DNA from 3 places in the Qipengyuania sp. GPGPB31 genome. Region 1 is predicted to be linked to each of the others. Evidence: predicted binding sites of a transcription regulator. Region 1 holds the regulator's gene; each other region holds the start of a gene.
The links. The regulator LexA, encoded in region 1, represses DNA repair genes until DNA is damaged. The targets are predictions, from matches to a motif close to GTTCCNCNCTTGTTCT.
Positions count from the first base shown of each region.

Region 2: the regulator LexA is predicted to act here: its motif matches at 1,539-1,554, upstream of WKH79_RS01415 (S24 family peptidase).
Region 3: the regulator LexA is predicted to act here: its motif matches at 1,425-1,440, upstream of WKH79_RS12045 (ribonucleoside-diphosphate reductase subunit alpha).

Region 1 is NZ_CP149572.1:802,386-810,243, reverse strand. It holds gene WKH79_RS04185 (ComEC/Rec2 family competence protein) at 1-1,640, shown strand, start outside; gene lexA (transcriptional repressor LexA) at 1,659-2,348, opposite strand; gene trpC (indole-3-glycerol phosphate synthase TrpC) at 2,496-3,281, opposite strand; gene trpD (anthranilate phosphoribosyltransferase) at 3,283-4,275, opposite strand; gene WKH79_RS04165 (aminodeoxychorismate/anthranilate synthase component II) at 4,272-4,886, opposite strand; gene pip (prolyl aminopeptidase) at 4,977-5,939, opposite strand; gene WKH79_RS04155 (phosphodiester glycosidase family protein) at 5,936-6,769, opposite strand; gene trpE (anthranilate synthase component I) at 6,766-7,858, opposite strand, start outside.
Region 2 is NZ_CP149572.1:258,150-266,007, reverse strand. It holds gene WKH79_RS01425 (MBL fold metallo-hydrolase) at 1-283, opposite strand, end outside; gene WKH79_RS01420 (cytochrome c) at 405-776, shown strand; gene WKH79_RS01415 (S24 family peptidase) at 755-1,429, opposite strand; gene WKH79_RS01410 (hypothetical protein) at 1,601-1,816, shown strand; gene WKH79_RS01405 (hypothetical protein) at 1,806-2,159, shown strand; gene WKH79_RS01400 (hypothetical protein) at 2,258-2,620, shown strand; gene WKH79_RS01395 (aldehyde dehydrogenase family protein) at 2,707-4,146, opposite strand; gene WKH79_RS01390 (D-2-hydroxyacid dehydrogenase) at 4,221-5,159, opposite strand; gene WKH79_RS01385 (DUF559 domain-containing protein) at 5,197-5,502, opposite strand; gene cysS (cysteine--tRNA ligase) at 5,505-6,950, opposite strand; gene WKH79_RS01375 (nitroreductase) at 7,110-7,781, opposite strand.
Region 3 is NZ_CP149572.1:2,392,978-2,400,835, reverse strand. It holds gene WKH79_RS12045 (ribonucleoside-diphosphate reductase subunit alpha) at 1-1,373, opposite strand, end outside; gene WKH79_RS12040 (alpha/beta fold hydrolase) at 1,959-2,849, opposite strand; gene WKH79_RS12035 (PilZ domain-containing protein) at 3,104-3,451, shown strand; gene nadB (L-aspartate oxidase) at 3,534-5,120, opposite strand; gene WKH79_RS12025 (hypothetical protein) at 5,259-5,447, shown strand; gene WKH79_RS12020 (ABC transporter ATP-binding protein) at 5,457-6,395, opposite strand; gene WKH79_RS12015 (zinc-finger domain-containing protein) at 6,480-6,740, shown strand; gene tldD (metalloprotease TldD) at 6,839-7,858, shown strand, end outside.

The DNA of each region.
Region 1 (7,858 bases):
GGCCGCAGCTGCGCGAAGGGGCACGGATCCGTCTGAGCGCGCGGTTGATGCCGCCATCGCCGCCGATCGTCCCGGGTGCTTACAATTTCGCGCGCCGGGCATGGTTCGATGGCCTGTCCGCCACCGGATCGGTGGTCGGTGACGTCGAACTCGTCGAACCGCCCGCGGAGACGCTTGTGTCGATCGCCGTGATCCAGCGCCGCCTGTCGGCGCATGTGCGGCGCAATCTCGACGGGACGGCGGGCGCTATCGCGGCCACGCTGGCAAGCGGCGACCGCGGTGCGATCCCCGAGGCCGACGAAGAAGCCATGCGCGATGCCGGGCTCACCCATCTGCTTTCGATCAGCGGCCTGCATGTCAGCGCGATTATCGCCGCGACCTATCTGGTGGTGCTGAAACTGCTGGCAGCCTGGCCTTGGCTGGCGCTGCGCGTGCGGTTGCCGTTGGTGGCGGCGGGTGCAGCCGCGCTTGCGGGCATCGGCTACACGCTGCTTACCGGCGCGCAGGTGCCGACCGTTCGCAGCTGCATCGGCGCCTTGCTCGTGCTCGTCGCGCTGGCCCTGGGGCGCGAACCCCTGTCGCTGCGGATGGTTGCGATCGCCGCCGGCGTGGTGCTGGCGCTCTGGCCGGAATCGCTGGTCGGGCCGAGTTTCCAGATGAGCTTTGCCGCGGTCATCGCCATTGTCTCGCTCCACAATGCCGCTTGGGTCCGCAGCTTCCTGGCGCCGCGCGAGGAAAGCTGGCTATCGCGCCTGGCACGGCGTGCAGCGATGCTGTTCCTGACCGGGCTGGTCATCGAATTTACGCTGATCCCGATCGTGCTGTTCCATTTCCACCGTGCTGGCCTCTACGGCGCGGCGGCCAATCTGATCGCGATCCCGCTGGTAACCTTCGTGTCGATGCCGCTGGTTGCGCTGGCGCTCTTCCTCGATCTGGTGGGGGCGGGGGCGCCGGCCTGGTGGCTGGTCGGCCAGTCACTCGACGTGCTGCTTGCGATCGCGCATTTCTTCGCCGAGCAACCCGGTTCGGTCAAACTGTCGCCGCGCATCGGCATGGGCACGATGGCGCTCTATATCGGCGGTGCACTGTGGCTGGCGTTGTGGCAGGGCAGGGCAAGACTGTGGGGCGCGGTGCCGATCGCGCTGTCCACGATCCTGATCGTGACAGCCCCGGTTCCCGACCTGCTGATCACCCGTGACGGGCGCGATCTGGGTATTGCCAGCCAGGCCGACCGCCTGCTCGTCCTCCGCGACAGTGCCGGGGGCTATGCGCAGCAGAACCTGCTCGAACTGGCGGGAACCGACCGCGAGCCCATGGCCATCGCGGCGTGGCCGCAGAGCCGCTGCAGCCCCGAGTTCTGCGTCCTCCCCGTCAAGAGAAGCGGAAAGACATGGAGCGTGCTCGTGGCCCGCAATCGCGACTTGATCGCCGAACGTGCGCTGGCCGCAGCCTGCGGGAAGGCGGATATCGTCGTGTCCGACCGCTTCCTGCCGCGCAGCTGCCGGCCGCGTTGGCTCAAGGCCGATCGGCGCTATCTGCAACGCGAAGGCGGCGTCGCGGTCTATCTCGATCGCGAACGCGTCGATACGGTCGCGCAGGACCAGGGGGCGCATGGCTGGTGGCCGGCCCCGCGCCGATAGGGCGCGGTGCCCGCACCATCAGTGATAGCGGCGCAAGAGCCCGGCGAGCTTGCCCTGTACCTGAACGCGGTGCGCATCGTAGACCTGGGGGTCATAGGCGCCATTGGCCGGATCGAGGATCACGCGCCCCGCGTCCTTGCGCAGATATTTGAGCGTGGCTTCCTCGTTGTCGACCAGCGCCACCACGATTTCGCCATCGCGCGCGCTGTCGGTTCGTTTCACGAGAGCGAAGTCGCCATCGAAAATGCCGGCCTCGATCATCGAATCGCCCGAGACTTCGAGCGCGTAATGTTCGCCGGGACCGAGAAGGGCAGCGGGAACCGGCATGCTCGACTGGCCTTCGATCGCCTCGATCGGCGCGCCAGCGGCAATCCGTCCGTGCAGCGGCACGTCGATGATGTCGTTGGCGGGTTCGGGTGCCACGGTCTTGGTCGGCATTGCCGCCCCGACCAGGTCGTTCGCAGCACTGGGCTTGTCGCTCCCGGTAACTGCGTCTTCGGGAAGCTTGACCACTTCCAGTGCGCGCGCACGGTTGGGCAGCCGGCGGATGAAACCACGTTCCTCGAGCGCCGAGATCAGGCGGTGAACGCCCGACTTGCTCTTGAGGTCGAGGGCTTCCTTCATTTCCTCGAAACTCGGGGAAATGCCGGTGTCTTCCAGGCGTTGCTGGATAAAGCGGATCAATTCGTGCTGCTTGGCGGTCAGCATGGTGCGAACTCCCGTATCGCCTGTTCACAAAGCTGTGAACGAATACGGAACAAGTAGGCAACCCGAATCGGCAAGTCAAGCAATTGCGCCGGTTTAGCGGTATGGAGGCGAGAACAGCTGTTCCTGCTTTGCCCCGGGCGCGACGGTTCAGCCGTGCAGCAGCGTCCTGGTCGCCGCAGCGACATCGGCCTGCCGCATCAGGCTCTCACCAACGAGGAAGCTGCGCACACCCGAACCTGCGAGACGGGCACAATCCGCATGCGAGCTGATCCCGCTCTCGCCCACCAGCAGGCTTTCCGCCGGGGCCCGCGGGGCAAGCTGCTCGGTCGTTGCGAGATCGGTGGTGAAGGTTTTCAGGTCGCGGTTGTTCACCCCGATGAGCCGCGAGGAAAGCCGCGCCGCGCGGTCCATTTCGGCGGCGTCGTGGACTTCGATCAGCACATCCATCGAATGGTCGAGCGCGGCCGCCTCGATCTCGGCCATGACGCTGTCATCGAGCGCCGCGACGATGATCAGGATGGCATCGGCACCGAGCGCGCGTGCTTCGGCGACCTGCCACGGGTCGACCATGAAATCCTTGCGCAGGACGGGCAGGTCGCAGGCCTCGCGGGCGGCGATGAGGTAATCCTCATGGCCTTGGAAATAGGGCGCATCGGTCAGCACGGAAAGGCATGCCGCGCCCCCTGCGGCATAGGCCCTGGCATGCGCCGCAGGCTCGAAATCGGCGCGGATCAGGCCCTTCGACGGCGAGGCTTTCTTGATCTCGGCAATAAGTCCGAAGCCGTCATGCTGCGCGCGGGCGAGTGCAGCCTGAAACCCGCGCGGCGGGGTCTGCGCACGGATCGCGGTTTCGAGATCGGACAGCGAGCGTTCCTGCTTGCGGGCAGCCACTTCTTCGCGCTTGGTGGCGCAGATTTCTTCCAGCTTGTTCATGTCAAACGCTCAGTGCGATCCAGTCGCGCAGGAGGGTCAGGGCAGCGCCGGAATCGAGCGCCTCGGCAGCGATCTGGGCGCCTTCGGTCCAATCGTCGGTCCGGCCGGCGACGATCAGCGTGGCGGATGCGTTGAACAGCACCGCATCGCGATAGGGGCCGGGGGTGCCTGCCAGCAGCGCCTCGAGCGCGCGGGCGTTGTGCGCCGGATCGCCGCCGCGGATGGCTTCGACCGGGGCGTGCGGCAGATTGGCCTGCACTGCCAGCACGCGGCGCATTTCGAAGTTGTTGCCCATCACGTCGGCAAGTTCGTTGCCGCCCGCGAGGCTGAGTTCGTCGAGGCCCTCGTCGCCCGAGGCGATGAAGCTGCGCTCGGTTCCGAGCCGGGCCTTGGCCGCGGCATAGATCGGAACATAGGCGGGGCGGGCGATACCGATCAGCTGGCGCCGGACCCCGGCGGGATTGGAGAGCGGCCCCATCAGGTTGAAGATCGTGCGCACCCCGAGCTTCTGGCGGATGGGCTGGATCCGGCCCATTGCCGGGTGGTGGTTCTTGGCGAACAGGAAACAGATGCCCAGTTCGGCGAGCGTCTTCTCCGCGCTGCGGCCTGCCGCTTCCATGTCGAGTCCGAGCGCTTCGAGCGTATCGGCCGCGCCCGCCTTGCTGCTGGCAGCGCGGTTGCCGTGCTTGGCCACTGGGACGCCGCAGGCCGCCACGACCAGGCTGACCGCGGTGGATACGTTGAGCGTATGATGGCCATCGCCGCCGGTGCCGCAGCAATCGACCGTACCCTCGGGCGCAGCGATGGGGATCATCCGGTGACGCAGGGCTCGGGCCGCGCCCGCGATTTCCTCGGAGGTTTCACTGCGCGCCGACATGTCGACCAGGAAACGGGCGATCGCGTCGTCATCGGCTTCGCCATCGAGGATCCAGCCGAAGACTTCCTCGGCCTCGGCTTCGGCAAGGTGCCGGGTGGCATCGGGGAGCTGTTTCATGCGGGCACCTTGGCGGCGATGCCGCAGATGGCAAGGAAGTTCGCCAGCAGGGCGTGGCCGTGTTCGGTGGCGATGCTTTCGGGGTGGAACTGGACACCGTGGAGCGGAAGATCGCGGTGGCGGAACCCCATGACGCTGCTGCCGTCGAGGCCCGGGGTCTCGCTGGTCGCGTTGATCGCCAGGCAATCGGGAATGTCTTCGACCACCAGCGAATGGTAGCGCGTCGCGGTGAAGGGCGAGGGCAGATCGGCAAACACCCCGTCGCCTTCATGCGTGACGGGCGAGGTCTTGCCGTGCATCAGACCGCCGCGCACCACGCGGCCGCCGAAATGCTGGCCGATCGCCTGGTGGCCGAGGCAGACGCCGAGCAGGGGTTTGCCCGCTGCGGCGCAGGCCGCGACGATATCGAGGCTGATGCCGGCTTCGTTGGGAGTGCAGGGTCCGGGAGAAATCAGATAGCCCGCATGACCGCCATCCATCGCCTCGACCGCCGATATGGCATCGTTGCGCACCACCTCCACGCGGGCGCCCATCTCCATCAGGTAATGGACCAGGTTGAAGGTGAAGCTGTCGTAATTGTCGATTACGAGAATGGATCGGCTGTCGGTCATCGATACGGTCCTTGAAGCGATGGCGACGTGCTTTCAAGCAAGGAAAGGTTTGCAGGCCAGCGCGGCCGGCGCCGCGTGTCGCGCAGCAAATCAGCCGGTCTTGCCGGCCAGCTTGTCCGTGGCGCGGACGAGGCCATCGACGATGCCCGGTTCACCGGCGCTGTGACCGGCATCGGGCACGATCCACAGGTCGGCTTCGGGCCAGGCCTTCTTGAGCGCCCATGCCGCGCCCGGCGGGGTACAGATATCGTGGCGGCCCTGAACGATGATCCCGGGTATTCCCGCCAGCGCATCCACGTTCCGCAGCAGCTCGCCTTCCTCGAGGAAGAAGTTCTCGAGGAAGAACTTGGCGCAGATGCGTGCAAACGGAACCGCCTTGGCCGGATCGCCGAAGCTTTCGAGCAGGTCTTCATTGGGCAGCAGTGTCGCGACATGCCCTTCCCACAGCGACCATTCGCGCGCCGCGGCAAGCCGGGTCGCCTCGTCCTCGCTGGTCAGGCGGTTGTAATAAGCGCGCACGAGGTCGCCGCGCTCGGCTTCGGGAATGAGACCGGTGAACGCATCCCATTGCTCCGCCATGATCTCGCTCGCGCCATAATCGTAGAGCCACGACTTTTCCTGCTGCCGCGCGAGGAACACACCGCGCAGCACCAGCTCGCTCACGCGGTCGGGATATTTCTGCGCATAGGCAAGCGCGAGCGTCGAACCCCAGCTGCCGCCGAACGCCTGCCACTTTTGGTGTCCGCACATCTCGCGCAAGCGCTCGATGTCCTCGACGATGCGCCATGTGTCATTGTGTTCTATTTCAGCAAAGGGCAGCGACTTGCCGCAACCGCGCTGGTCGAACAGCAACACGTCGTAGAGTTCAGGGTCCCACTGGCGGCGATGATCGGGAGCCATGCCCCCGCCGGGCCCGCCATGCAGGAAAACCGCCGGCTTGGCGCCCGGTGTGCCCACGCGCTCGTAATACAGCGAATGGCTTTCGCCGACATCGAGCATGCCGGTCTCGTAGGGTTCGATCTCCGGATAGAGCGTGCGGCGGGTATCGGTCATTCGCTTGCTTTCTTTCTGACCACGAGGATCGGGCCGATGGCGGCACCGGTGTCGAGCCGGTCGGTCGCCGGATTCCACAGCAGCGACACGGTATCGTCGAGGAACAGCGCGTTCTCGGCCTCGAGCTCGTTCTTGTAGAACCGGGCGAGTTTGCCGAAGGAAATCGGGGCGTTCGAAATCACGAAATGCGCGCGCCCTTCGCCATCGATGCCCACCGCATTGCGGATCTTGCGCGACGGGCCGTCATGGACGATCTGCGGATGGATCTTGCCGCCGACGATCAGCATCGGCCCCGACTGCGTGCCGAATTGCGGGCGCTCGGTGACATTGGCGAGGAACCAGTCGGTCTCGCGCACCTGCCAGTCACCGCCGCTGCCGTAGAACACCCCGTTGGGTTTCATGTAGAAATTGCCCGATCCCGAACCGGTGTCGAGTTCGCTCAATCGTTCGGAATCTTCCACGAAATAGCCCGCCGGGCGTTCGCCTTCGCCGAAAATCCCCGCGTTCATCGCGAAGGCGATGGTGTCGCCGTCATTGGCATCGGCATATCTGGCGAGGCTGCCGTAGCGCGATCCGCCCCGGTCGAGCGCAGTCGAGATCTTGTGGCGTTCGGGCACGGCGAGGCAGTGCGTCAGCGGCGTATCTTCGAAAATGATCGAGCGGCAGGCGCTTTCGACCTGGCTCGCCAGCGTCGCCGCCGGAGTGGGCGTGTCGCCGGCTGCATCCTGCGGCTGTCCGTCGATCCGCGCGCGGGCCACCGGTTCACCCTCGGGTTGGGCTTCGCATGCAGTCAGCGCGAGCAGCGCCAGCGCGGCAAGTGTCGTTCTCATTGGCCGAATCCGGGTTCCTTCGCGAGGCGGACGGCTTCCTTCGCCGCAGCGAGCAAGGCGCCCGCTTTCGCTTCGCATTCTCTCTGCTCATACGCGGGTTCGCTATCGGCGACTATCCCCGCGCCGGCCTGCACGTGCATGGTTCCGTCCTTCACCACCGCAGTGCGCAGCACGATGCAGCTGTCGACCGAACCATCGGGCGCGAAATAGCCCACGCCGCCGGCATAGGGGCCGCGCGTCGCCGGCTCGAGTTCCGCGATGATCTCGCAGGCGCGCACCTTGGGCGCACCGCTTACCGTGCCCGCGGGGAAGCCGGCGAACAGCGCATCGATCGCGTCTTTCGCCGGATCGAGCTGGCCGGTCACATTGCTGACGATATGCATCACGTGGCTGTAGCGTTCGACCATGAAACTGTCGGTGACGGTCACGCTGCCCGATTGTGCCACGCGTCCGACATCGTTGCGGCCCAGGTCGAGCAGCATGAGGTGTTCGGCGCGTTCCTTCGGGTCCGCCAGCAGCGAGCGTTCGGCGTCGCGATCCTCGGCCTGCGTCGCGCCGCGCGGGCGAGTGCCGGCGATGGGCCGGATGGTCACTTCGCCTTCGCGCACGCGGACCAGGATTTCCGGGCTCGACCCCACGATCGCAAACCCGGGCATGTCGAGGAAATAGAGGAAGGGTGAGGGATTGACCCGTCTGAGCGCGCGGTAAAGCGCCATCGGCGGCAGTTCGAACGGGGTGGCGAAGCGCTGTGACAGCACGACCTGGAAGATGTCGCCGGCCTCGATATAGTCCTTCGCACGCAGCACCATCGCCTCGTAGTCCGCGGCGGGCATCGTCGGCGTCAGAGCGGGTTCGGGATGATCGGCGGCGCGTGTTTCCGACGGGATCGCTGGCCGGGCGAGCCTGCGCAGCACCTCGTCGATGCGTTCGCCCGAACGTTCGATCGAACCGCCCGACCATACCGGGGCAATACAAAACAGCGCGTCGCTGAGCCGGTCGAACACCAGCAGCACGGTCGGCCGCACGAACAGCATGTCGGGTACGTCAAGCGCACCCTGCGGCGGGCGCGGGAGTTTTTCGACCAGCCCG
Region 2 (7,858 bases), 540 kb from region 1:
CGCCGTCTTCCTCGAGCCGGCTGATCCAGAAGCGGTCCGCCTCGTGCGGGCCCTCGATCGGCAGGCCCAATTCCTTCGCCAGCACGCCCGCCTCGCCGCAATGGTCCATATGGCCATGCGTGATGAGGATCTTCTCCAGTTCCACGCCCGACTTGGCGACCGCCGCCTTGAGTTTGTCGAGATCGCCGCCGGGATCGACCAGCGCGCCCTTGTTGGTCGCGGTGCACCAGATCAGCGAGCAGTTCTGCTGCAGCGGCGTGACCGGGACAATACCGGCTTTCATGGGCGGAGTGGCGGGCTTTTGGGTATCGGTTTCCATATATCCGCAAAAATGGTCGGCTTCTTGATCGAAAACAAGCCGCATCTGCGGCAAAGTGCTAACACCGCGGTCGAGGAGCAGATTCATGAAGCATATCGCAACCATCGCGGCGGGCTGCGCGGTGCTGGCAGCATGCCAGACCTATCCCGATCGCCCCGCCCCGCCGGGCGGTGCAGTGGCCAGCGCCGCAGCGCCCACGCCCGACTTCGTTACCGGCGTATGCGGGGAATGCCATGCCGTGACGAGCGATACGGTGTCGCTCGACCCGCAGGCCCCCGGCTTTGCCGACATCGCCAACAGCCCGGGCCTGACGCGCGCGACGTTGGTGACCTTCCTGTCGGATGCGCACAATTACCCGATGCAGATGGATGTCGACCTGGTCGAAGAGGATATCGAACTGGTTGCCGACTACATGCTGACGCTGCGCTCGGACGATTACGTCAAGCGCCCGTCGTGATCGGGCGGCGGGTCACACCCGCCCCCTTTCCAGACAACCCGGCCGATTACCTCGACCTCTTCGCACGCGAGGTCGATCGGCGCATAGCTGTCGTTGGCGCTGATCAGCGCAATGCGGCCCGGCGCGCTGGCCTGGACCTGTTTGACGTGCAGCGCATCGCCGATGCGCACGACGTGGATACCCTCGCCCGAACGCTTGTTGCGATCGACAAAAATCTCGTCGCCGCTGCGCAGGGTTGGTTCCATGCTGTCGCCCTCGACGCGGATCGCGGTGAGATCGGCGCCCTCCAGCCCCATTTCGCGCAGCCAGCGGCGACTGAAGCGGAAGCTGTCGAAGGAAATTTCCTCCGCCGAGAACGAGCCGGGACCCGCCGAGGCGTCGAGCGGGAGGCGGGGTACGGTGATGAACTCGTCCGGAGCAGACGCGCGCACATGGTCGGGATCGGCGCCCAGCGCGACCTCGGACACGCCGAAGAACTCGGCCAGCCGCCGCCGGTCCGCCTCCTCCAGCTTGCGCGGCGAACCCTTGCGCACGAATTGCTGCAGATAGCTGGGGTTGCGGCCGAGCATGGCGGATAGCGAGGCAAGGCTGGTGCGCCCGGCCTCGGCCAGTTCGACCAGCTTCGCGCGGTCCGGCGTCATCGCTTCACTCATAAGACCGTGTCCTCAAGCCCGCCGTCATCCGACCCGCGTCGCGCAGGACGGAGCATGCGAGAAAATTCCTATAGCATAGGATTTTTCCTAGACAAGTAGGATTTCGGCTGGAACCAATCAGGAACACGGCGAGCGATTCGCCTGTCTGACCAGCCTATTGGGGAGCCCGCGATGCTGATCCGATCCGTCGAGAAATTCCTTCGCCAGCACGAGATGGCGGCCACCAAGTTCGGCCGCCTTGCCGCGCATGATCCGCGCTTCGTGCTCGATCTGCGCATGGGCCGCGAACCGCGCGACCGCACCGAACAGCGCATCCGCGGTTTCATGGCCGGGTTCGAGGCGGCGCGCGATGTCGCAACCACTCGGGAGACCGCGCATGTCGGATGAGACAGCCCCGCCCCGGGCGCCGCGCGTACGCCGTACCGCCGCCGACCGCCTGCGCGCCGCGCTGGCCGACCTCCACGCGCATCACGGTCAGGTGTTGACGCATACCGAGAAAGCTTGGGCCAGCATCACCTTTGCGGGCACACGGCACAGCCTCGCAATCCTGTTTGCAGGCGACGAGGCGGTGGCGGCGGGCGAAGAGTTCGTCGCCGCCCTGCCCGATCACGAATTCGCCATCCCCGGCCAGCTGGTGGCCGATGCGGGCGTTGTCGAAGTCGAACATCGCCTAATCCCCGAACCGCGCCTGGTGGTCCGGTGCGAGCTTTTGCTGCTGGAGGAGAGCTGAGACGCGCGGTGCCGGCGTCTATTTGTGACGCTTCCAGCTTCACAGGAAAATTTCGGCAATTGCGTGGAAAGCGGACATTCACATGGTAAGCAGAGATCATGCGCTGCCGAGCTACGATCATCGCAGGCCTACTATCAGTCGGCGTCCTTCTAAGCGGGTGCGCGGAAGACCGTCTCGAAACGCCTGAGTTTTTCCAGTCGAAAACAGGACTGGCGATTTGTCGAGACGCGCAAGTCAGAAATGTCCGTGTTGGTGACTATGATCACGAAACTGACTTCACCTATGGCGTGCGACTAAAAATGTCCGATGAATGCAAGGACAACTTTCTAGAAGAAATCGAAGAGCGGTTGGGTACCCACTGCCCAACTGTGACCTGTTCGTTCATGGATGCAAACGCGTGGTCTTACGAGATTTCCACTCTGGCTGACGGAGAGATCAACTTCATTCTGCGGGCCACCTGATAGGAAATAAACCGTCCGCAATCGGGTCGGTAGCGGAATAACCGCTTTCAAGCAGCCAAGGCGCTCATCGGCCCTCCGCCCCCCGATCACCCGCGCCGGATCACCAGGTTACGGATCTCGGTCATGTCCTCCATCGCGAACTTGATGCCTTCGCGGCCCAAACCGCTGTCCTTCACGCCGCCATAGGGCATGTTGTCGACGCGGTAGCTGGGGACGTCGTTGATCACCACGCCGCCGACCTCGAGCCGGTCCCAGGCGTCGAACATCTTGAACAGGTCGCGGGTGAAGATGCCCGCCTGCAGGCCGAAGGTGGAACGGTTCACCTCCGCGAGCGCCTCGTCGAAATGCTCGAACTTCTGCAGGATGGCGAGCGGGCCGAAGGCTTCTTCGTTGAGTGCCTTGGCGTCCTTGTGCACGCCCTCAAGCAGCGTCGCCTCGAGCATGTTGCCCTTGCAGCTGCCGCCCGTCAGCAGCGTCGCGCCGCCTGCCACCGCCTCGTCGATCCAGCCCTTGAGGCGGCTGGCCTCGCCCTCCGAAATCATCGGGCCGATGAAGGTGTCGCGGTCCTTGGGATCGCCCGCGACCAGCGTCTTCGTTTTGGCGACCAGCATGTCCTTGAAGCGGTCGTAGATGTCTTCGTGCACGATGATCCGCTGGACGCCGATGCAGCTCTGCCCGCTCTGGTAGAAGGCGCCGAAGATAATCCGCTCGAGCGCATCGTCGAGATCGGCATCGTGATCGACCACCACCGCGGCATTGCCGCCCAGTTCGAGCACGACCTTCTTCTTGCCGCAGCGCGCCTTGAGATCCCAGCCCACGCCGGGCGAGCCGGTAAAGCTCAGCAATTTGAGCCGTTCGTCGACGGTGAATAGGTCGGCCCCGTCGCGGCTGGCGGGCAGCACGCTGAACGCGCCTTCGGGCAGGTCGGTCTCGGCCAGCACCTCGCCCATGATGATCGCGCCGAGCGGGGTCTTGCTGGCGGGCTTCATCACGAAGGGGCACCCCACCGCGATCGCGGGCGCGACCTTGTGCGCGGCGAGGTTGAGCGGGAAGTTGAACGGCGAGATGAAGCTGCACGGCCCGATCGGATAGCGTTTCCAGATCGACTGGTAGCCCCTGGCGCGCGCGGAGATATCCAGCGGCATGACCTCGCCATACATGCGCACCGATTCTTCCGCTGCGATGCGGAAGGTGTCGATCAGCCGGGTGACTTCGCCCTCGCTGTCCTTGATCGGCTTGCCCGCTTCCACGCACAGCGCGTAGGCAAGCTCGTCGAAGCGTTCGGTGAAGCGGTCGACGCAGTGCTGCAGCACCGCCTGGCGTTCATAGCTGGCGAGCCGCGCCATCGGTTCGGCCGCCCTCACCGCCCCCGCAATCGCCTCGTCGATGATCTCGGGGCTGGCGAGCGCGGTGCGAAAAGCCACCTCGCCGGTGAACTTGTCGGTTACCGCCAGATCGGTGTTCGGCTGCGCGGCCTTGTTGTTGAGATAGAGCGGGTAGGTATCCTTCAGCGTGGGCATCGGCATCTCCACCCTCCCGCGGGCGGGAGGGACCGGGGTGGGTCTGACCCTTTAACCGCCCGGGCGGGCGGTGCGTTCCGTCAATAGCCCAGATCGAGATCGAGCTGCGGCTGCACCGCTTCGCCGCGGCGCCAGCGGGCGAGGTTTTCGATAAAACGATCCGCGCTGCGCTGGAACATCTTGGTCTGCGCGCGGCCCGACAGGTGCATGGTGACCTGCGCATTCTCGAGGCCCCACAGCGGATGATCCTCGGGTAGCGGTTCGGGGTCGGTGACGTCGAGCAGCGCGCCCTCGATCTTGTTGTCCCGAAGCGCTTCGACCAGTGCCGGCTGGTCGACCACATCCCCCCGCGCGATGTTCACCAGGACGCCGTTGGGCCGCATCGCGGCCAGTTCCACCGCCCCGATCATATTGCGTGTTTCGGGGGTCGAGGGGACCGCCAGCACCACCCAGTCGAATTCGCCCAGCCGCCCGCGCCATTCGCCAGGCTTGAGCGCGCCATCGGCGCCCGAGCGGCGCACGGGCACGACCTTCATGTCGAAGGCTTCGAGCCGCGTCTTGATGAGCGATCCGATTGCGCCCATCCCGAGCAACAGCACGCGCTCGCCCGCCAGTTCGCGCTTGCCCGGGCTATCGAGCAGCCATTCGTGGCGGTCCTGCGCGCGCACCACTTCGCGGTAGCCCTTGGCATGCGCGAGCATCAGCATGACGACATATTCGGCGATGGTGATCGCATTGATGCCGACGCCATTGGTGACCACCACGCCGCGTTCGGCGAGCAGGTCGAGCGGCATGAAATCGAGCCCGGCATAGATCGAGTTCATCCACTTGAGCTGCGTGGCAGCGGTGGCGATCTCGACCATCGGCTCCTTCTCGTTGAGGTCGAACCAGCCGATTTCCGCCTGGGGGGCAAATTCGAGCGCCTGTTCCTTGCTGGCAAACCACAGCGGCTCGACCCATTCGGGCAGGCGCGGTTCGACCAGCGGGCGGATCATGGCGGACAGGACGGCTTTGGTCATCGATTTCTCCCTCGAAACCTCCATTGCCGTTCAGGGATTATTTCGCAAACCGTTCCTTGCGCCGCGCGGCGATGTCGAGAATCGCTTCGGCCACTTCGCTGGCATTGCGCTGCACATGGCTGGGCGGAACCTGCATGATGTCGACGCGGTGGCGTTCCTGCCAGCGTTCGCGCGCGCCGTCTTCCCTGTGACGGAACGGATCATCATCGACCTCGATCGCCAGATGCGCATCGGCGCAATAGAACGGCAGGGTGAAGCCTTCGGCATCGTGATCGCGCACGAAGGAAAGGCCCTGGGGCGCGTCCTTGAGATGTTGCCAGAGAAGGGTCTGCGCGTCGGCCATCGTCAGAGCTTCCAATCCCAACCCAGCGGGTCGCCGTCCATTACCTCGACACCCTTTTCCCCAAGGCTTTCACGGATCGCATCCGAAGTGGCGAAATCCTTCGCCATGCGCGCCTGCTTGCGGCGGATCAGTTCGGCCTCGATTTCCTCTTCGGTGATGGTCGCGCCCTCCGGCCGCAGCCGCAAGTCGGCGCGGGACAGGTCGAACAGGCCCAGCCCGAGCACCGCGTTCATTTGCGCGATGACCGCGCGCTTGCTTCCGGCATCGACCTTCTTGACCGCGAGCGCCTCCTCCAGCGCAACCAGCGCAATCGGCGTGTTGAGATCGTCGGCCATGGCGGCGGCGAATTTCTCGCGTATCGGGGCAAACTTGGGATGGTCGGGAGTGCCCGAGGCGGCATCTTTCAGTGGTCCGACCGCCATCACGATCCGCTTCAACCGCGTCAGCGCGGCGCCGAGGCCCTCCCACGAGAACTCCAGCTCGCTGCGGTAATGCGCCTGCAGGCACATCATCCGGTAGGCGAGCGGGTGGTAGCCCCTGTCGATCAGCAATTGCAGCCGCAGGAACTCGCCCGACGACTTGCTCATCTTGCCGCTGCGCTCGATGAGGAAGTTGTTGTGCATCCAGATCTTCGCGCCCGAATGGGTCGCTTCCGACAATCCGCCGCAGCCGCAGAAGGCCTGGTTCTGCGCGATTTCATTGGGATGGTGGATCTCGCGGTGGTCGATCCCGCCGGTGTGGATGTCGAAGGGGAAGCCGAGCAGCTTCTCGCCCATGACCGAGCATTCGAGATGCCAGCCGGGCGCGCCTTTACCCCAGGGCGAATCCCATTCCATCTGCCGCGTTTTGTCCGCCGGGGTCTTGCGCCAGATCGCGAAATCGGCGGCGTTGCGCTTGCCCGCGACGGTGTCGATCCGGCCCTCGCCTTCCTCCGTCACCGCTCGTGCGAGGCGGCCGTAATCGGCCACGGTCGAGACATCGAAATAGAGCCCGCTGTCGAGCTCGTAGCAATGCCGGTCGGCAATGCCCTTCGCGAAGTCGATCATCTCGTCGATGTAATCTGTCGCCACCGACCACTTGGCCGGCTCGCGGATGTTGAGCGCTTTCACATCGGCCCAGAAGGCCTCGGTATAGTGCTTCGCGATGTCCCAGATCGACTGCGCCCTGGCGGCAGCCATCTTCTCCATCTTGTCCTCGCCCGCATCGCCATCGTCGGTCAGATGGCCGACATCGGTGATGTTGATGATGTGGGTGAGATCGTAGCCCTTCCAGCTCAGCGTGCGGCCAAGCACGTCGGCGAAGACATAGGCGCGCATGTTGCCGATATGGGGGTAGTTGTAGACCGTCGGCCCGCAGGAATAGACGCGCGCTTCGCCCTCGTGGACGGGGGTGAATTCCTCCAGCTCGCGGGTGAGCGAGTTGAACAGCTTGAGCGGCGTTTGGGTCATGCGAAGCGCAATGGCGCGGAGGCGGGGGGCGGTCAACAAGCAGTCAATGCGAGGAGCCGTAGGCGACGTGGCAATCCATCTTCCCACCTGGTGTATTTCGCTAGTGACGGGTGATGGATTGCTTCGCCTTGCGGCTCGCAATGACTGCTGGGCAGGGAGCTACCACCCTTCCCAGCGCACGCTTTCCTCGATCCCGGCGCGCTTCACGGCGAAATTGTTCACCGCGGCTTCCTCGTCGCGGTAGCCGATGGCGACGCCGCAGAAGAAGGTGTGATCCTCGGGGATATCGACCATTTCGCGGATCTGCGGCGCATAGACCGCCCAGGCTTCCTGGAAGCAGGTGTCGAGCCCTTCCTCGCGCGCGAGCAGGCCCAGTGTCTGCAGCCACATGCCGATATCGCTCCACTGCGGCGGGCCCATGTATCGGGGCGTGTGGACCAGCATCAGCACCGGTGCCCCGAAAGCGCGGAAATTGTTGGCGAACCACATCAGCCGCTTGCCCTTCTCCTCGCGGGAGATTTCGAGCGCGCCGTACATGTCCTCGCCCACCCCGCGGCGGCGCTGTTCATAGGCGCCGTCGAGTTCGGGCGGATAGACATTGTATTCGGGTGCAAACGCCGCGCGCCCCTTTGGCAAATCCTGCGCGATACGGTCGAACAGCGACTGCATCGGCTCGCCCGTCAGGACGATCCCGTGCCACGGCTGCGTATTGCCGCCCGACGGGCTGCGCTGCGCCTTCTCGAGGATACGGGCGAGCGTTTCGCGCTCAACCTTCCGGTCAGTGAAAGCGCGCACGGAGCGGCGCGTCTGGACGGCTTCGGTAACGTTCATTGTAGCTTGTCTCTCCTCCTCGCCTGCAAGCAGGCGCCCCGATTTGCGGCTTCTGGCCCCGCCCCTCGGCCCGTCGC
Region 3 (7,858 bases), 1.2 Mb from region 1:
GCGCTGATATGCTTGAACATCTTGAGGTTCCACACCTTGGCCATCGGGCTTTCGAAGCCGATGCTCTTGGCCTGGAGGAAGGAGTGGAAGCCCATCACGCCGAGGCCAACGCTGCGTTCGCGCATGGCCGAATATTTCGCGCGCGCCATCTGGTCGGGCGCCCGGTCGATATAGTCCTGCAGGACGTTGTCGAGGAAGCGCATGATGTCCTCGATGAACTGCTTGTCGCCGTTCCATTCGTCCCATTTCTCGAGATTGAGCGAGGACAGGCAGCACACTGCAGTGCGATCGTTGCCGAGATGGTCGATGCCGGTGGGCAGTGTGATTTCGGCGCACAGGTTCGAGGTCGAGACCTTGAGCCCCAGTTCGCGGTGATGCTTGGGCATCATGCGGTTCACCGTGTCGGAGAACACGATGTAGGGTTCGCCCGTGGCGAGCCGGGTTTCGACCAGCTTCTGGAACAGGCTGCGCGCGTCAATGGTCTTGCGCACCGATCCGTCACGCGGGGACACGAGGTCGAATTCCTCGCCCGCGCGCACCGCTTCCATGAAGGCATCGGTGACCAGCACGCCGTGGTGCAGGTTCAGCGCCTTGCGGTTGAAATCGCCGCTCGGCTTGCGGATCTCGAGGAACTCCTCGATCTCGGGGTGCGAAACGTCGATGTAGCAGGCCGCCGAACCGCGGCGCAGCGAACCTTGCGAAATGGCGAGCGTGAGCGAATCCATCACCCGCACGAAGGGGATGATGCCGCTGGTCTTGCCATTGAGGCCGACCGGTTCGCCGATCCCGCGGACATTGCCCCAATAGGTGCCGATGCCGCCGCCCTTCGAGGCGAGCCAGACGTTCTCGTTCCAGGTGTTGACGATGCCGTCGAGGCTGTCCGACACGCTGTTGAGATAGCAGGAAATCGGCAGGCCGCGCGTGGTGCCGCCGTTCGACAACACGGGCGTGGCGGGCATGAACCACAGGTTCGAGATATAATCGTAAAGCCGCTGCGCATGTTCGGCATCGTCGGCGAAGTAATCGGCCACACGCGCGAACAGGTCCTGATAGCCTTCGCCCGGGAGCAGATAACGATCGGTCAGCGTTTCCTTGCCGAATTCGGTCAGCAGCGCATCGCGGCTCTCGTCGGTCGTCACGTCGAACCGGCGATCGAGCACCTTCTTGCTGTCATGTTCGGCCGCTTCCGAAGTCGCGCTGGCGACCGCGCCGGCCAGCGCCTGGCCAGCGGCATCCTGCACCAGATCTTCGCTGCCCTTGTCCGTCCTGTCCATGGCGACCGCTTTCTCATCCGTGGTGGGTTCGGTGGCGGTGTCGTCCTGTGTTTCGATATCCAGTGTCATCGCCGTGTCGTCCCCGCTTTTGAAATCCATCGTCAGCCCCGCCATTGTGGTGCGCCACCGGCCTGCCGATGCAGCCCGGATGTTCCGCTTGTGTTCGAGTCGGCAAGACATGCGTCCCACCTAGCAAAATTGCGTCGGTCGAGGGCGGAAACTTATCCCGTATTTCCCCACAACCCCGGCCTGGGCGGCACCCACCCGATATGGGGAGCTTTGCCGCCGAAAGCTAGGTCTTGTGGGTTAACCCCGCAGACCAACCACTAGATACTGAATCAGTGAGTCCCTGCGCGCAAGGGGGCTCGCGGCGAATTGGCGCGCTGCGGGCCCGCCCGGACAGGGTGCGTTAGACAAGTGCAACGCTGCGACGCGTGGACCAAGCTGGACTTGCCGCGGACGCAAGGGGCAAAATGAATCCGGGAAAAAAATTTTGCGGGCAAAAATCATCGTTCCGGCTTGAGAATCATTCGAATCCGGACGCGCAATTTTGGAATCGGGCAGCTCCTCCCATGCCGCGGCCGAACGCGTCGTGGCAGGCACGCGAAGGACCTGCAGCGGCAGCCGAATCGGGCGCGCGGGGAGAGACCCCCACGCCCGAACCGGAGTTCCGGTCCGCTGGCGCTATTCCGCAGCCGAACGGGCGTGGGTGGCCACCGCATCGGCGATGTCGTCGACGAGTTCGACCGGGAGGTCGTGGCCCCATCCGGGAATCGTTCTGATCCGGGCACCGGGGATGGTGGCGGCCGTGTCGCGCCCGCCTTCGCACGGAACCAGCGGATCGTCTTCGCCATGCAGCACCAGCGTGGGCACTGCGATCTGCTTGAGCATTTCGCGCCGGTCGCCATCGGCGACGATCGCCGAGAGATGCCGCGTTGGCCCTTCGGGATAGAAGCTGCGCTGAACGCTGGCGCGGGTGCGCTCGCGCAAGTGGTCTTCGGCAGCGGGATAGCCCGGCGAACCGATCGTGCGCGCCAGCATCATCCCGTGGTCGACCAATGCGTCCTCGTCGCTGCTGGCGGGCCGCGTGATCAGCGCCTTCATCGCCTCGGGCTTGGCGGCGGGCAGCTTGGGATTGCCCGTGGTCGAGAAGATCGAGGTGAGCGAGAGGCATTTGTCCGCATGGCGCGCGGCGAAATGCTGCGCGATCATCCCGCCCATGCTGGCACCGACGATATGCGCCTTGTCGATCCCCAGCGCGTCGAGCAGCCCGGCACCATCATCCGCCATGTCGGCCAGCGTGTAGGGTACTTTGGGCTTCAGGCCGATCTTCGACAGCAACGTCATCTTGACGATGCCGGGCGCTTTGACCCCGTCGAATTTCTGGCTCAGCCCGACATCGCGATTGTCGTAGCGGATGACGCGAAATCCGCGTTCGACCAAGGCATCGACCAGTTCTTCGGGCCACAGTGTCAATTGCGCGCCGAAGCCCATGATCAAAAGCATCGGCGGATTGGCCGCATCGCCCCGCTCTTCGTAGTGAATTTCGATCCCGTTCGCCGTCGCTTTAGGCAATGCCGTCTCCCCGTCCGATGGTTGCAGGGCCGACCTCACCGCATTGACCCACGCTTGTCCAGCGCAATCGGGCGGCGCGGCTAGCCGCGCGAAGGCACCGGCAATGGCGTGTGCATACAATCGGAAACCGCCGGAAAGTGGCATTCCTCCCCGCAGGCCGGGAAAGCGCGCGAGGCCGCCGGTGCAGCAGACCGTGCAGGCCTCGCGCTCGATCGGGTGCCGCGCGGGCGGCGTGAGGATGGAGGGCCAGCGGGATGAGTGAGAGGACGATGGAGCGACGCGGAGAGGATCGCAGCCGCACGCTGGACGACCTGCGCATCACCATCGGCGGTCACGGGCTGCGCTGCGCCATGCGCAATCTGTCCCCCTCTGGCTGCATGGTCGAATGCCAGGATATCGTGGCCGAAGTGGGCACCCCGGTCGAAGTCGTGCTGCTGCCCGGCCAGGTCGCGGCGGGGGAAGTCGCCTGGCAGCTGGGCGAGAGCATCGGGATCTTCTTCCTCGAACCCGTCAGCCCGCGCGTCGTGCGCCACTATGCCATGGACGACTGGATGCTGCGCAGCGACTGGTCGATGGCGACCTGGCGATCGGCGTCCGACTGACGCGGCGCGGCGCCAGTCACCCGATCACCCAGCGGCTTTCCAAACGATGAGCGGATGCGCCGAGCGCGGCGCAGCGCGCGTGCTAGGGGATGAGCACGGTGTCGCGGGCCACCGGATCGGTCACGGGGTAATCGGTGATGAAATGCAGCCCGCGGCTTTCCTTCCGGCTGAGCGCGCTCTGCACGATCAGATTGGCGCATTCGAGCAGGTTGCGCAGTTCGATCAGGTCGGTGGTGACGCGGAAGTGGCCGTAATAATCCTCGACCTCCTCGCGCAGCAGGCGGATGCGGTGCGCCGCGCGCTCCAGCCGCTTGGTGGTCCGCACGATGCCGACGTAATTCCACATGAAGCGGCGGATCTCGGTCCAGTTCTGCTTGATCACCACCTCCTCGTCCGAATCGGTCACCCGGCTTTCGTCCCAGGCAAGGATTGCGGGCGGATCATCGAGCGTGTCCCAGCATTCGAGGATGTCCTTTGCCGCCGCCTCGCCGAAGACAAAGCATTCGAGAAGGCTGTTCGACGCGAGGCGGTTGGCGCCGTGCAGGCCGCTTTCGGTGCATTCGCCCGCCGCCCACAGGCCCGGCAGGTCGGTCTTCGCATCGAGCCCGATCTTGATGCCGCCGCAGGTGTAGTGCTGCGCCGGGACGACCGGGATCGGGCCCTTGGTCATGTCGATGCCCAGCCCGAGCAGTTTCTCGTGGATCGTCGGAAAGTGCTGGCGCACGAATTCGGGCGGCTGGTGGCTGATGTCGAGGTGGACGTAATCGAGCCCGAAGCGCTTGATCTGGTCGTCATTGGCGCGTGCGACGATGTCGCGCGGCGCCAGTTCCATCCGCTCGGGATCGTATTTTTCCATATACCGCTCGCCGGTATCGGGATTGACCAGCCGACCGCCCTCGCCGCGCACCGCCTCGGTGATGAGGAAATTCTTGACCTCGAGATTGTAGAGGCAGGTCGGGTGGAACTGCATCATTTCCATGTTCGACACCCGTGCCCCCGCCCGCCAGGCCATCGCGATCCCGTCGCCCGTGGCACCGCGCGGCGCGGTGGAAAAGAGATAGACGCGCCCTGCGCCGCCCGCTGCCATGACGGTGGCGCGCGCGACATGCGCGACGACCTTGCCGCTGCCTTCGTCCAGCGCATAGGCGCCCCAGACCCGGCCCGATCCCGAATAGGCGGCCTGGTTGCGGCCGGTGATCAGATCGACGCAGCTTTGCCCCGGCAACAGCGTGATATTGGGGTTTTCCTCCGCCGCCTTGAGCAGCGCGGCCTGCACCGCCCAGCCGGTCGCGTCATTCACATGGACGATCCGGCGATGCGAATGCCCGCCCTCACGGGTGAGGTGCAGGTCATCCTCTTCGCGGTTGAACGGGACCCCCAGTTCGCACAGGCGGTCGATCGAGGCGGGGGCGCGCTCGATCACGAATTCCACCGTTTCGCGGTCGTTGAGCCCCGCGCCGGCAACCATCGTGTCGCGAATGTGGTTGTCGAACGTATCGCCCGCATCGAGCACCGCGGCGATGCCGCCCTGCGCCCATGCGGTGGAGCCACTGTCGAGCCTGCCCTTGGCAAGGACCAGGACCTTCTTGGTTTCGGCCAGCGCGAGCGCGGCGGTGAGACCGGCGGCGCCCGAACCGATCACGAGGACGTCGTGCGGGGTGTCTGTCATGCGCGCGTCATGCCGATCCAATCACTACGCGGCAAGCAAGGAACGATTCGGCGCAGCAAGCTTATTGTCGGCCGATCTTCGGCCTAGTGGGCGCGGCAACAGGGGACATACATAACGGGACTGGAGGGTCGCGACATCATGACTATGGGACGTATCGGCTGTGCCCTGGGCCGGCACAGCATCGACCGCGAGAAGATCACGCGCGTCAGCGGGCAGCAGGTCGGGCGCTGCCGCAATTGCAAGGCACCGATGGAAGAAGTCGAACCGCATTCGTGGGCGGTACAGAAGGTCCGCGATGCGGGCCTGGGCCCACGCGCGTTCATGTAATCGGTGCGATCACCCCGCGCCGGTCAGCTGGACGAAGACATCTTCCAGGTCGGCTTCGCGGGTGGTGACATCCTCGATCGCATAGCCGTGCGACTGGACGAGCGCGAGCACCTGTCCCGCGCTCGTCCGGTCGCGATCATAGGTAATCTCCAGCCGCCGCGGTTCGATCACTTCGGCCTTGGTGAAGGCGGGCTCCATGATCGGGCCGCCCAGATCCTTGTCGACTGTGATCGAGACGATCTTTTCGCGCGCCATGTCGACCAGTTCGCGAGTCGGCTTGTCGGCGATCAGCTCGCCGTGATTGATGATCGCGATACGGTCGCACAGCTGCTCGGCTTCCTCGAGATAATGCGTGGTCAGCACCACGGTCACGCCCTCGCGGTTGAGTTCGGTCACCAGCTCCCACAGCTGGCGGCGCAGTTCGACATCGACCCCGGCGGTCGGCTCGTCGAGCACCAGGATCGGCGGTGAATGGACCATCGCCTTGGCAATCAGCAGGCGCCGTTTCATCCCGCCCGACAGCGTGCGCGCATAGGCATCGCGCTTGTCCCACAGATGGACCGCCTTGAGCAGTTCCTCGCTGCGCCGCTCGGCCTTGGGGATGCCGTAGAACCCGGCCTGGTTCTCCAGCACTTCGAACGGGGTGAAGAACGGATCGAAGACGATTTCCTGCGGCACGATGCCGATCGAACGCTTGGCATTGCGCGGATTGTCGTCGGTATCGAATCCCCAGATCTCGGCATTGCCGCCCGTCTTGCGCACCAGCCCCGCAAGGATGTTGATCAGCGTCGACTTGCCCGCGCCATTGGGGCCGAGCAGGCCGAAGATCCCGCCCTGCGGCACGTCGAAGCTCACCCCCTTGAGCGCCAGCTTTGGCGGTTCGCCTGGGCCGGGCGAGGCGTATTCCTTGACCAGATTGTCGATACGGATGGCTGGGGGTGTCTGCATGGTGGGTGACCTAGGGGTGCGGCCATGGCGCGACAAGCGGCGAATGCTTGCACCAAGGCAAAGCACATATTATCGGCCTGTCGCATGAGCCTGCCTCCACCCGAAGTCTCCAAGGTCACCACGCGGCGCGTGTGGTGCGATGGCGCGACCGATATCCGCACCGGCAAGAACTATCGTTCCGCCGCGCTGGGGCACCCCAAGATCTATCTCGAAATCGACGAGCACGGCTATGTCGACTGCGGCTATTGCGATCGCCGTTTCGTGCTCGAAGGCGGCCCGGCCGACGGGGTCGACCAGTCGCAGCTGATGGACATTTCCGAAGGCGCCGACCCGGGCCACCGGTAGCTGCCATTCCGGCCGCAGCCGGAATCCGCCGCGGCGGGCGCGGCGGCGCAGGCGATCGCGGCTTTCGCTGGGACGGCGCAGCCCCTACATAGCAGGGCATGACGCCAGCAAACGATCCGCACGCCCTGCTCTACACCCAGCTCGATCCCGAGGAAGCCAAGGCGCTGACCACGCGGCTGCTCGCGCCCTGCGACGATGGCGAGCTCTATCTGCAATTCATGGCGAGCGAGAGTTTCGCCTTCGATGACGGGCGCTTGAAAACCGCCGATTACAGCCGCGATTCGGGGTTCGGCCTGCGCGGCGTATCGGGCGAGACCACCGGCTTTGCGCATGCCAATGAAATCAGCGCCAGGGCAATCGCGCGCGCGGGCGAAACGCTGCGCCTGCTCGATCCCGCCACGGCCGCCAAAGCCGCCCCGCCCGAGCGCACCAACCGGCATCTCTACACCGATGCCAGCCCGCTCGATCTCGTGCCCTTTGCCGAGAAGGTCGCGCTGCTGGAGAAGATCGACGCCGTGGCCCGCGCCAAGGACCCGCGCGTGGCGCAGGTCAGCGCCAGCCTGTCGGGCAGTTGGAGCGCGATCGACATCATCCGTGCCGATGGCTTCACCGCGCGCGACATCCGCCCGCTGGTGCGGCTGAACGTCAGCATCGTAGCCCAAGCCAACGGCCGCCGCGAAACCGGCAGCTTCGGCTTCGGCGGCCGCTATCTCTACGACGATCTGTTCGACGAGGGACGCTGGATGCGCGCGGTCGACGAAGCGGTCCGTCAGGCCATGGTGAACCTCGAAAGTGTCGAGGCCCCGGCGGGCGAGACGAGCGTCCTGCTCGGCCCCGGCTGGCCCGGCATCTTGCTGCACGAAGCGGTCGGGCACGGGCTCGAGGGCGATTTCAACCGCAAGGGCACCAGCGCCTTTGCGGGCCGCATCGGCGAACGCGTGGCGGCCCCCGGCGTCACCGTGATCGACGATGGCAGCATGGCCGATCGCCGCGGGTCGCTGAGCATCGACGACGAAGGCACGCCGACCCGCGAAACCGTGCTGATCGAGGACGGCATTCTCAAGGGCTACATGCAGGACCGTCTCAATGCGCGGCTGATGGGGGTCGAGGCGACCGGC